DNA from 2 places in the Micromonospora sp. NPDC093244 genome. Region 2 is predicted to be linked to the other one. Evidence: riboswitches for the same ligand, from Rfam matches in the RefSeq annotation. Region 2 holds a riboswitch; the other holds the start of a gene.
The links. Region 2 has a riboswitch for thiamine pyrophosphate ahead of thiE (thiamine phosphate synthase). Riboswitches for the same ligand answer to the same signal wherever they lie in the genome.

Region 1 (5,711 bases), on a different contig from region 2:
TGACGAAATCCGCGTCGTGGGTGACGGTGACCACGCCGTGCCCGGCGTCGCGCAGGTCGGCGAAGAGATCCACCAGCTCCTGCCAGGTCCGCCGGTCCTGACCGAAGGTCGGTTCGTCGCAGATCAGCAGGCGGGGCGCGGTGGCCAGGGCCGTCGCGACGCTGAGCCGCCGCGCCTCCCCACCGGAGAGGGTGTACGGGTTGGCCGCCGCGAGCCGCGCCAGCCGCAGCCGGTCCAGCAGTTCGGTGACGATGTCCTTGACGGCTGTCTCGGGCTGGCCGGTGCGGCGCGGGCCGAGGGCCAGCTCGTCGAAGACGCTGCCTGTCACGAACTGGTGCTCCGGGTCTTGGAAGACCGACCCGATCCGCCGGGCCAGCGCGGGCGCGCGCCAGCGGTGCGGGGGAGTGCGGTGATCCGATCCGGCCAGCTCGCCGGACGCGGTGACCCGGCCGGTGCCCGGCTTCAGCAGCCCGCCGAGCAGCAGGGCCAACGTCGACTTGCCGGCGCCGTTCGGCCCCCGCACGGCGAGCGCCTCGCCGGCGCGTACCACCAGGTCGGTGGGGCCCAGCCGGGGTGGCAGGCCGAGCCGTTCGGCGGTGAGCAGCACCTCGCCGGGGCCGGTGGCGGCAGGCCGGGGTGTGACGGGGTGACCGGGCACCCAGACGCCCTCGGCGGCGAGGGCGGCGCCGTGCGTGGCGAAGACCGCCTCCGGGGGCCCGTCGGCGCGGACCCCGCCGCCGGGTTCCAGGACTACCACCCGGTCGACAAGCGGCAACGCCTCGGCGACCCGGTGCTCGACGAGGATCAGCGTGGTGTCGGCGTCCAACGCGCCGGCCACCGCCTGCCGGACCAGTGTGGCGCCGGCCGGGTCGAGGTTGGCTGTCGGCTCGTCGAGCAGCAGCAGGCCGGGCCGCAGGGCCAGCGCGCCGGCCAGGGCCAGGCGTTGCTGTTCACCGCCGGAGAGCGCTGCCGTGTTGCGGTCCCTGCGGTACGGGAACCCGACCCGGCGCAGCGCCTCGTCGACGCGGGGCCAGATCTCGTCGGTGGGTACGCCCCGGTTCTCCAGCCCGAACGCCACGTCGTCGCCGCTGCGGGCCATCACCAGTTGCGTCTCCGGGTCCTGGAAGACGATGCCTACGCGTTCCCGAGCCTTGCGGGGGTCGAGTCCGTCGATTTCGACGGTGCCCTCCTGCTCGCCGGAATCGTCGGGCAGCAGCCCGGCCAGCGCACTGAGCAGCGTGCTCTTGCCGGCTCCGGAGGGCCCGAGCAGCAGGAGTCGTTCGCCGTCCTCGACCCGCAGGTCGACGCCGCGCAGGGCCCAGGCACGCCGCCCCGCGTGCCGCCACCCGAACCCGCGCAGCAGTACCCCGCCCACCGACCCCACCCCCATCCCGTCCTTCACCCGGTGATCAAGAGGTTCGCGTCAGAAAGCGGCGCTGCGGTGACGCGAACCTCTTGATCAACCCGCGCGGGCGCGTGGCCCTGTGCGGGCGCCGCCCTGTGCGGGCGTTTCAGATGAGGGCTCGTTCCTGGGCTACCGGGAAGCGGTCCAGGGCGCCGGTGTTGGCCAGGGCGCGGGTGAGCAGCCAGCCGCCGGCGCCCGCGATCACTGTGGCGCTGACGATGGTCAGCAGCGCGTACGGGATGCGGTAGTCGCCGAGCGCGTAGTCGACGTTCCAGACGAAGAAGTCGAACAGCGCGGCGCTCAGGCCGGTGAGCGCGCCGGCCAGCACGGCTGTCGGCAGGCGGAACGACCGGTACCGGAAGGCGGCGAACGCCAACTCGGCGCCGATGCCCTGCACGATGCCCTGCGGGATCACCGTGCCCGCCCACTGGCTGCCCAGCAGCGCGGAGAGGACCGCCGCCACGGTCTCGCAGTAGAGCGCGGCGCCGGGCTTGCGGATGACCAGGCCGCCGATGACTGCCGGCATCAGCCAGACTCCGTAGAGCAGGGTCTGCGCCGGCGGGAAGAAGGCGAACGCCCCCTCGGTGGCGCTCCAGACCAGGCCCCAGGCCCAGAAGATGACGCCGAAGGCCACCGCGATCACCGAGGCGACCACGATGTCGATGGTCCGCCAACGGTTTGTGGTGTTGTCCATGCTGTGCTCCCAGTTCACGAAAGAGAACCAGGCAAGACGCACGCCGCGTCCGGTGGCACCGGACGGCGGCGCGGCTGGAGGTCGACCGAACTCCCTGCGCTGGCATTACCCAGATCAGGTTCGAGGGTCTGCGGGCGTACCCGCACTCTCAGCGCTGTGCGCTCCCCTGTCGGATATGAAGTTGTCTCGCTGACGCTAGCACCGACAAGGGGTGCCGGCCCAGCAGGGCGTCCACCCGACGTCGGCGTCCTGCCGGCCGGACGCCGGCTGGGTAGGCTCACGATCATGCGGGTCGACGCACGAGGTCTCACGTTCGAGGTACGCGCCGGTGGACCGCCGGACGGTGAACCCGTCCTGCTGCTGCACGGCTTCCCCCAGCACAGCGGCGAGTGGGACGACGTCGTGCCGGCACTGCACGCGGCCGGGCTGCGCACGTACGCGCTGGACCAGCGTGGCTACTCGCCTGGTGCCCGGCCGGAGGCGGTGCCCGCGTACCGGATCCCCGAACTGGTGGCCGACGTGGTGGCGGTGCTCGACGTGCTCGGTCTGGACGCCGTCCACCTGGTCGGTCACGACTGGGGCGCGGTCGTTGCCTGGGCGGTGGCCGCCGGGCATCCCGAGCGGGTCCGCACGCTCACGGCGGTGTCAGTGCCCCATCCCGCGGCGATGGCGCACGCCCTGCGTACCGACACGCAGCAGAAGGCGCGCTCGTCGTACATGGCGCTGTTCCGGATGCCGGGCAAGGCGGAGAAGGTGCTGCTGGCCCTCAACGCGACTGCCCTGCGCAAGATGCTCGGCGGTGTGGGGGACGCGTCCCGGGTGGACCGTTACGCCGATCCGATGCGAGAGCCGGGCGCGCTCACCGCCGCCCTGAACTGGTACCGGGCGATGTCCGGCTCCGACCTGGCCGGCGTCGGTCCGGTCGGGGTGCCCACCACGTACGTGTGGAGCGACCGGGACGTGGCGATCGGCCGCGCCGCCGCTGACGCGTGTGCCGCCAACGTCACAGGCGACTACCGCTTCGTACCCCTGAGCGGGGTGACCCACTGGATCCCGGACGCCGCCCCCGGCCCGCTCGCCGAGGCGATCCTGGCCCGGGCCGGCGGAACGGCCGGAGCCGTGCCGGTCGAAGACGCGTCATGACGACGGACACCGGCGGGCCCGGCACCCGGCGTTCGATCGCCGAGCAGCTGCGCCTGCTGGGCGTACGCCCAGGGTCGACGGTGCTGGTCCATGCCGGGCTGCGCCCGCTGGGTTTCGTCTGCGGTGGGCCGCAGGCGGTGGTGCTCGCCCTGCGCGACGCGCTCGGCCCGGACGGCACGGTCGTGGTGCCCACGCACACGCCGGAGAACAGCGATCCCGCGCAGTGGCGCAACCCACCGGTGCCGGCGGACTGGTGGCCGCTGATCCGTTCGGAGATGCCGGGCTTCGACCCGGCGGTCACGCCGAGCCGGTTCATGGGCGTGCTCGCCGAGACGGTCCGTGGCTGGCCCGGCGCCCTGCGCAGTTCGCATCCGCACGTGTCGTTCGCGGCACTCGGGCCGGCCGCCGAGCAGGTGGTGGCCGGGCACGCCCGGGCCGACATGCTCGGTGAGGGCTCGCCGCTGGCCCGGCTCTACGAGCTGGACGCGGACGTGTTGCTGCTCGGTGTGGGCCACTCCGCGAGTACCTCGCTGCACCTGGCCGAGTACCGCTGCCCTGGCTCGCCCCGTGAGCGGGTCGGTGCCGCGGTTCGCACAGCCGACGGCGGCCGGGAGTGGGTGTGGTGGCAGGACGTACGGCTCGACGCGGGCGACTTCGCCGCCTTGGGCACGGATCTGGAGGCCACGGGTGCGGTTCGCGCCGGACCTGTCGGCGCCGGAACCGGCAGGTTGATGCGCCAGCGGGCGGCTGTCGACTTCGCGGTGCGGTGGCTGGCCCGCAACCGGACGACGGAGGACGCATGACGGTAAGTGCCGAGGACTACCTGGCCGTGGTGACCGAGACGATCGGCCTGGTGACCGCCAGTCAGCGGGAGGCGGTGGGGCGGGCCGCCGACCTGATCGCCGACGCGGTCCGCGCCGACGGGGTGGTGCACGCGTTCGGTACCGGCCACTCGGAGGCCCTGGCCATGGAGATCGCCGGGCGGGCGGGCGGCCTGGTGCCGACGAACCGGATCGCGCTTCGCGATCTCGTGCTGCTCGGCGGCGAGCCGGTTGACCGGCTCGGTCCGCTGCTGGAGCGGGACCCGGCGGTGGCGCACCGGCTGTACGAGTTGGCCCCGGTGCGGCCGACCGACGTGTTCGTGCTGGCCTCGAACTCGGGGGTCAACGGCGCGATGGTGGAGTTCGCCGCCCTGGTGAAGGATCGCGGTCACGGCCTGGTGGCGATCACCTCCGCGCAGCACTCGGGCCGGATGACCTCCCGGCACCCGTCCGGTCGCAAGCTGGCCGACTTCGCCGACGTGGTGCTCGACAACGGCGCCCCGTACGGCGACGCGACGTTGCCGCTGCCCGGCGGCGGTGCGGTGGGCGCGGTCTCCTCGATCACGGCGGCGCTGCTGGCCCAGCAGGTCACCGTGGAGGTGGTGGCCCGGTTGCTGGCGGCGGGGGAGCGGCCCCCGGTCTACCTGTCGGCGAACATCCCGGACGGCGACGCGCACAACAACGAGTTGGAGGCCCGGTACGCGGGGCGGATCCGGCGCGGCTCCTGAGGTCGGTCCCGTCGAGCGCGTCCGGGCTGTCGTGAATTTGTTTCGCGCTCCGGCGGGTGGGGCATTGGCGTTGCTGCCGACGGCTGGAGCCGTCGGCAGTAGCGTCTCACCGGAGGTAGCGCGTGTCGAAGGAGACCGAGAAGCAGCGTTGGCAACGCAACTTCGCCGACCTGTTGCAGGAGTTGCGGGTCGCCCAGACCGGGGTGCAGATCCTCTTCGCATTCCTGCTCACGCTGCCGTTCAGCAACGGGTTCACCAGGACCAGCGAATTCCAGCGTGACGTCTACATCGTGGCGTTGCTCGCGGCGGCCGCCGCCACCGCCATGATCATCTCGCCGGTGGCGTTCCACCGGGCACTGTTCCGGCAGGGGCGCAAGCCGGAACTGGTGCGGTTCGCCCACCGGATGGCCACCGGCGGTCTCGCCTTCATGCTCATCGCGATGGTCAGCGCGGTGCTGCTGATCACCGACTTCGTGCTGGACCGGCCGATCGCCTTCCTGCTCAGCGCCCTGACCGGGCTGTGGTTCCTCGTGTTCTGGATGATCCTGCCGTTCGCCCGGCGTAGCTGGGGTGAGGACGACATCGACGACGAGGACGACGACCCGGACGAGATCGCCGGTCGCTGAACGGACGCGTACGGCCAGAAGCCGATCTTCACGCAGCGCTACCCCTGGGTAACACCCGGGGGTAGCGTGGCGTTGAGGCGTACGCCGACGCAGCCGCATCGAGGTTCGAGGGGGCAGCCGTGACCACGACGCAGGACGGCCGACCGGCACCGGACGGCCCCGACTCCGAAGCCGCACCCGGCACCGCCGCCCCGTTGCCGGCAGAGGCCGGGCAGGTCTCCGAGAAGGAGGCCCGGCAGGTCGCCGAGGCGGCCCGCGAGTCCACCTGGGACCGGCCGAGCTTCGGCAAGGAGT
Region 2 (5,711 bases):
CAGCAGGTGTTGCGCTGGGTGTCGACCCGCAGCACCTGCTTCTCGCTGGCCAGGTCGATGGTGTCGCCGGTCACGGTGAACCGGGACAGCAGGTTGCGCGTGACGCCGTCGTTCGGCGCGTAGTACAGGTACACCCACTTGTTCGTGGCGAAGTTCGGGTCGAGCCGGATGCCGATCAGGCCGTCCTCGTTGCCGGTGAAGACGTCCAGGTCGACGGCCGTGACGGTGTTGCCGGTGTCCGGCTTGACGATCTGCACCCGACCGTCGCGCTCGATGTAGAAGACCCGCCCGTCGGGGGCGATGTCCAGTTCCATCGGGTTGCTGGTGTTGCTGTCCAGGGCGACCTTCTCGAAGTTCGACGTCTTCGAGGCGCCGCAGTCGGCGTCGACCACGCCGGCCGCCGTCTGGATGCCGCCGAGCAGGTGCTTGAGGAACTCGGGCTCGGCGTACGACTCGCGGGTGTGCCCACCGCCCGTGTACCAGGAACGACCGCCGTCGAAGTCCTGACACCAGGCGGTCGGGTGGTCGGCGCCCATCGCGCCCGCGCCCGGGGTGTAGCTCTTCTCGTCCAGGCTGGCCAGCACGTGCACGTCCGGCCGGGGGTTGGTCTGGAAGTTGTACCACTCGTCGAACCGGGACCAGCGGTCCGGAAGCTCGGCCGTCGACGGGTGGGCGTGGTCCTCCACCTTGACCGTGGCCTGCTGGTTCTGGGGGTGGTTGGCGAAGTACGCGCCGACCAGGTCGCCGTACCAGGCCCAGCTGTACTCGGTGTCCGAGGCGGCGTGGATGCCCACGTAACCGCCGCCGGCCTTCACGTACCGCTCGAAGGCGGCCTGCTGGTCGGCGTCGAGCACGTCGCCCGTGGTGGAGAGCCAGATCACCGCCTTGTACTTCGCCAGGTTGGCGTCGGTGAATACCGCACCGTCCTCGGAGTTGTCCACCGTGAATCCGTTGGCGGCGCCGAGTTGTTGGATGGCGGCGACGCCTGTCGGGATGGAGTCGTGCCGGAAGCCGGCGGTCTTGGAGAAGACCAGCACCGAGTAGGGGTCGGCGGCGGCGGCCTTCGGCGCCTTCGGCACCACCTGGGTCACCGGGGTCGCGGCTTGCGCGTCGCGCGGGGGGATCTGGGCGGCGGCGGGGGCCGCCTGCGCCGGGGACCCGAGCAGGGTCGTCGACGCGAGGGCCAGGGAGATGAGGGTCGCGGTGATGGGTTTTCGGGCACGACGAGAACGGGACACGCCGCCTCCAATGTCGCAGTGGACAGGAATACGCGGGGGCCGGCTCGCCGAAGACCGTCCCAGGTGGAGCCGGTCGGGGACACCGTGCCAGGGCGTCCACGCCGGCATTTTGTCGAATCGCTGAACAAATTAGTTCGCGGGGATCAATGTCCGGCAAGATGCCGGCAGGTAACGGTTCTGCAACAGGGGGCGACATTCCGAACAGGACCGGGAGAAAGCACCCTGTCGATTTGGCCGTACCCGGCAGTCGACCCCTCCCTTGGCAGGCCGACGGATCTGTCGTACGGTGACACGCAAGTAACCCACGGGAGCCCGGTGTACCGGGCTGAGAGGGGGGCTGACAGCCCCCGACCGTCGAACCTGATCCGGGTAATGCCGGCGCAGGGAGGAGCGTTGCCGTGCCGTCCCTTGGACGACTGCATCTGATCACCGACACCCGGCCCGGGTGCGACCCCCTCGGCGTGGTCCGCGCCGCCCTCACGAAGGCCCGCGCCGACCTGGTGGTGCAGGTCCGCGTCGAGGACTCCGCCACCGACCGCGAGGCGTACGAGCTGACCCGTGCGGTCCTGGCGCTGTGCACGTCGTACGGGGCGACCTGCCTGGTCAACGACCGTCTGCACGTGGCGCTCGCGGCCGGTGCCGCCGGTGGGCACGTCGGAGCCGACGACCTGCCGGTCACCGCCGCCCGACACGTGCTCGGTCCCACCGGCGTGCTGGGCGCCACCGCCCGCGAGCCGAGGAGCGCTGTCGACGCTGTCGTCGCCGGGGCCAACTACCTGGGCGTCGGGCCGTGCCACACCACAAGCACCAAACCGGGACTGCCCGACCCCATCGGCCCCGACGGGGTACGCGCGGTCGCCGACGCGGTCGACGTCCCGGTCATCGCGATCGGCGGGGTGACCGCCGCCCGGGTGCCGGCGCTGCTCACCGCCGGGGCGTACGGGGTCGCGGTGGTCGGCGCGATCTCCACCGCCGCCGATCCGGCCCGCGCCACCGCCGAGCTGCTGCGGGCACTGGCGTGACAGGCGACGGCACCGCCGTCGACGTGGCGGTGGTGGGGGCCGGGCCAATCGGGCTGTCCATCGCCTGGCGGTTGGCCGCCCGAGGGCTTCGGGTGGTGGTGCACGATCCGGCCTCCGGGTCGGGGGCCTCGGCGGTGGCCGCAGGCATGCTCTCCCCGGTCGCCGAGGCGTACTTCGGTGAGCGGCAGCTGACCGGGCTGCTGCTGGCGTCCGCCGCGCGCTGGCCGGCGTTCGCCGCCGAGCTGACCGAGGCGACAGGCGTCGAGTTCGGCTACCGGACCGAGGGCACCCTGATGGTCGGCCTGACCGGTGACGACCTGGCCGAGGCGCGGCGGCTGTGGGCGTACCAGCAGGACCTTGGTCTGCCGGTGACCCCGCTGCTGCCCAGCGGTCTGCGCGACCGCGAGCCGGCGCTCGCGCCGAGGGTGCGCGGCGGGGCGCTCGCGCCCACCGACCACCAGGTCGATCCCCGACTGCTGGTGCCGGCCCTGCGCACGGCCGCGCAGCGGGCCGGCGCGGTGCTCGTGCCGCGACCGGTCCGCCGACTGTCCGACCTGGACGCACGGGTCACAGTGGTCGCCGCCGGCTGCGGCGCCGCCGCGCTCACCGGGCTGCCGGTGCGGCCGGTGAAGGGCCAGATCCTCCGGCTGCGCGCGCCGGGCGGCGTCGCGCCGGGCTTCCGGCACGTCATCCGGGGGTACGCCGACGGTGAGCAGGTGTACGTGGTGCCCCGCGCCGACGGCGAGGTGGTGCTCGGCGCGACGGTCGAGGAGCGCACGGACACCACAGTCACCGCCGGTGCCGTGCTGCGGCTGCTCCGCGCCGGCGTCGACCTGCTGCCCGAGCTGGCCGAGTACGACCTGGTCGAGGCCGCCGCGGGTCTGCGCCCCGGCACCCCCGACAACGCGCCGGTCCTCGGGCCGCTGCCCGGCCGGCCGGACGTACTAGCCGCCACCGGGCACCACAGGCACGGCATCGTGCTCACCCCGGTCACCGCCGACCTGATCGGGGACCTGGTGCTCACCGGCGTACCCGATCCGCTGCTCGCGCCCTTCGGAGCGGACCGGTTCGCCGGCTTCGGACCTGATCGGACGATGGAGGGGGACCAGTGGAGTTGACTGTGAACGGGACCGGTCGCAGTGTGGCCGCTGGTACGTCGGTGGCCGACCTCGTCGGCGACATCGCCCCGCAGCACAGGGGAGTGGCGGTCGCCGTCAACGGCGAGGTGGTGCCCCGCACCGGCTGGCCGGTCACGGTGCTGCGCGACGGTGACCGGGTCGAGGTGCTCACCGCCGCGCAGGGCGGGTGAGCGGCGTGACGCTCGAGCTGGGTGGCAAGACGTTCGGGTCGCGGCTGATCCTCGGCACCGGCGGGGCCGCGAACCTGCACGTGCTGGAGCAGGCGATCCGCGCCTCCGGGACCGAGCTGGTCACCCTGGCCCTGCGCCGGGTGGACACCGCCCCCGGCACCGGTGGTGGGCTGCTGGACCTGCTGGACCGCTGCGGCGTACGGCTGCTGCCGAACACCGCCGGCTGCCACACCGCGACCGAGGCGGTGAAGGTGGCCCGGCTGGCCCGGGACGCGTTCGACACCGACTGGGTCAAGCTGGAGGTGATCGGCGACGAGCGGACGCTCCTGCCCGACGGGGTGGAACTGCTGCGTGCCGCCGAGGAACTCGTCGCCGACGGGTTCACCGTCCTGCCGTACACAAGTGACGATCCGGTGCTCGCCCGCCGGCTCGCCGACGTGGGCTGCGCCGCCGTGATGCCGGCCGGCTCCCCGATCGGTTCGGGGCTCGGCATCGGCAACCCCCACCACATCCGGCTCACCCGCCAGAGCGTGGACGTGCCGGTGATCCTCGACGCCGGCATCGGCACCGCGTCCGACGCGGCCCTGGCCATGGAGCTGGGCTGCGACGCGGTGCTGCTGGCCAGCGCGGTCACCCGGGCCGCCGACCCGGTGGCGATGGCCACCGCGATGCGGTACGCGGTCGAGGCGGGCCGCCTGGCAGCGGGCGCCGGCCGGATCACCCGCCGTTTCCACGCCCTCGGATCCACCCCCGACGAGGGGAGACCGGACCTGTGACCGGCCCGGTGCCCTCGGGGGTCGTTCTGCTCACCGATCGGCTGGTCGCGCGAGGGCCGCTCGATCTGCTGGTGGCGGGGGCGGTGGCCGGGGGAGTGCGCTGGGTGGTGCTGCGGGAGAAGGACCTGGCCCGCGCCGAGCGTGCCGCACTCGCCGCCGGTCTGCGCGCGATCCTCGCCGACGTCGGCGGAACCCTCATCGTGGCCGGCCCGGACCCGCTCGGCGGCGACGCCGTCCACCTGCCCGCCGCCGGCCCGTACCCGCCGCCGCCCCGGCAACTGGTCGGCCGCTCCTGCCACAACCAGCCCGAGCTGAGCCGCCTGACCAGCGAGCACTACGCCACCGTCTCCCCGATCTGGCCCACAAAATCCAAACCCGGCTACGGCCCACCCCTCGGCCCGGACGGCCTGCGAAAGCTGGTCGAGGCCAGCCCTGTGCCGCTGCTGGCGCTGGGCGGAGTGGAAACCCCAGACCAGGTAACCGCCTGCGTCCAAGCAGGAGCCGCCGGGGTGGCGGTGCTGGGCGCACTAATGCGATCCCCAGACCCCACCGAAACAGCCACCACCCTCACCAGAGCCTTCCAAGAGGCGGTCACCCCAAGGCTCTCAAAACCCGGCGCGGGGTCATCCAGGTCTCCACGACGGGGGCTGCGGCCGACCGTGCCCACGCAGGGATCAAGCCTGACCGCCCGGAGTGGGCACGGTCGGCCGCAGCCCCAAACCGCAACCAAAGAGGAAAGATGACCCCGCGCACCATCCTCACCATCGCCGGTTCCGACTCAGGTGCCGGCGCGGGCATCCAGGCCGACCTGAAAGTCTTCGCCGCACTCGGGGCGTACGGCACCAGCGTCCTCACGGCGGTCACCGCGCAGAACACCACTGGTGTCGACGCCGTGCTGCCGTTGCCGCCGCGCACTGTCGCCGAACAGCTGGACAGCGTGCTCGGCGACTTCACGATCGGCGCGGTCAAGACGGGAATGCTCGGCACACCGGCTGTCGCCGACGTGGTGGCCGAGGCGGCACGGGACGGCAGGCTGCCGCACCTCGTCGTCGACCCGGTGCTGGTCGCCACGAGCGGCCACCGGCTCGGCGTGGTCGGCGCGGTCGAGCGGCTGCTGCCGTACGCCAGGGTGGCGACGCCGAACTGCGCGGAGGCCGCGGCCCTCACCGGACGCGACGTGGACGACGTGGCCGCGATGGTCGTGGCCGCCGAGGCGCTCGCGGCCGGCGGCCCGGAGTACGTCGTGGTCACCGGCGGTGACGTGGACGGCGACGAGGCCGTCGACGTGCTGTGCGGCGGTGGTGTCACCACCCTGCTGCGCGCCCCCCGGGTCGACACCCGGCACACCCACGGCACCGGGTGTTCG

Region 1: another riboswitch for thiamine pyrophosphate. It lies ahead of AB0N27_RS00465 (ECF transporter S component); the one in region 2 lies ahead of thiE (thiamine phosphate synthase).

The regions. Positions count from the first base shown of each region.
Region 1 covers NZ_JBFBEO010000001.1:89,419-95,129, forward strand. Annotated here, with positions in the region: gene AB0N27_RS00460 (ABC transporter ATP-binding protein) at 1-1,375, opposite strand, end outside; gene AB0N27_RS00465 (ECF transporter S component) at 1,512-2,099, opposite strand; TPP riboswitch at 2,173-2,277, opposite strand; gene AB0N27_RS00470 (alpha/beta hydrolase) at 2,385-3,242, shown strand; gene AB0N27_RS00475 (AAC(3) family N-acetyltransferase) at 3,239-4,045, shown strand; gene AB0N27_RS00480 (SIS domain-containing protein) at 4,042-4,791, shown strand; gene AB0N27_RS00485 (DUF6328 family protein) at 4,914-5,417, shown strand; gene AB0N27_RS00490 (acyl-CoA dehydrogenase family protein) at 5,537-5,711, shown strand, end outside.
Region 2 covers NZ_JBFBEO010000007.1:208,576-214,286, reverse strand. Annotated here, with positions in the region: gene AB0N27_RS27100 (ThuA domain-containing protein) at 1-1,238, opposite strand, end outside; TPP riboswitch at 1,533-1,642, shown strand; gene thiE (thiamine phosphate synthase) at 1,637-2,260, shown strand; gene thiO (glycine oxidase ThiO) at 2,257-3,378, shown strand; gene thiS (sulfur carrier protein ThiS) at 3,369-3,569, shown strand; gene AB0N27_RS27080 (thiazole synthase) at 3,566-4,345, shown strand; gene AB0N27_RS27075 (thiamine phosphate synthase) at 4,342-5,088, shown strand; gene thiD (bifunctional hydroxymethylpyrimidine kinase/phosphomethylpyrimidine kinase) at 5,085-5,711, shown strand, end outside.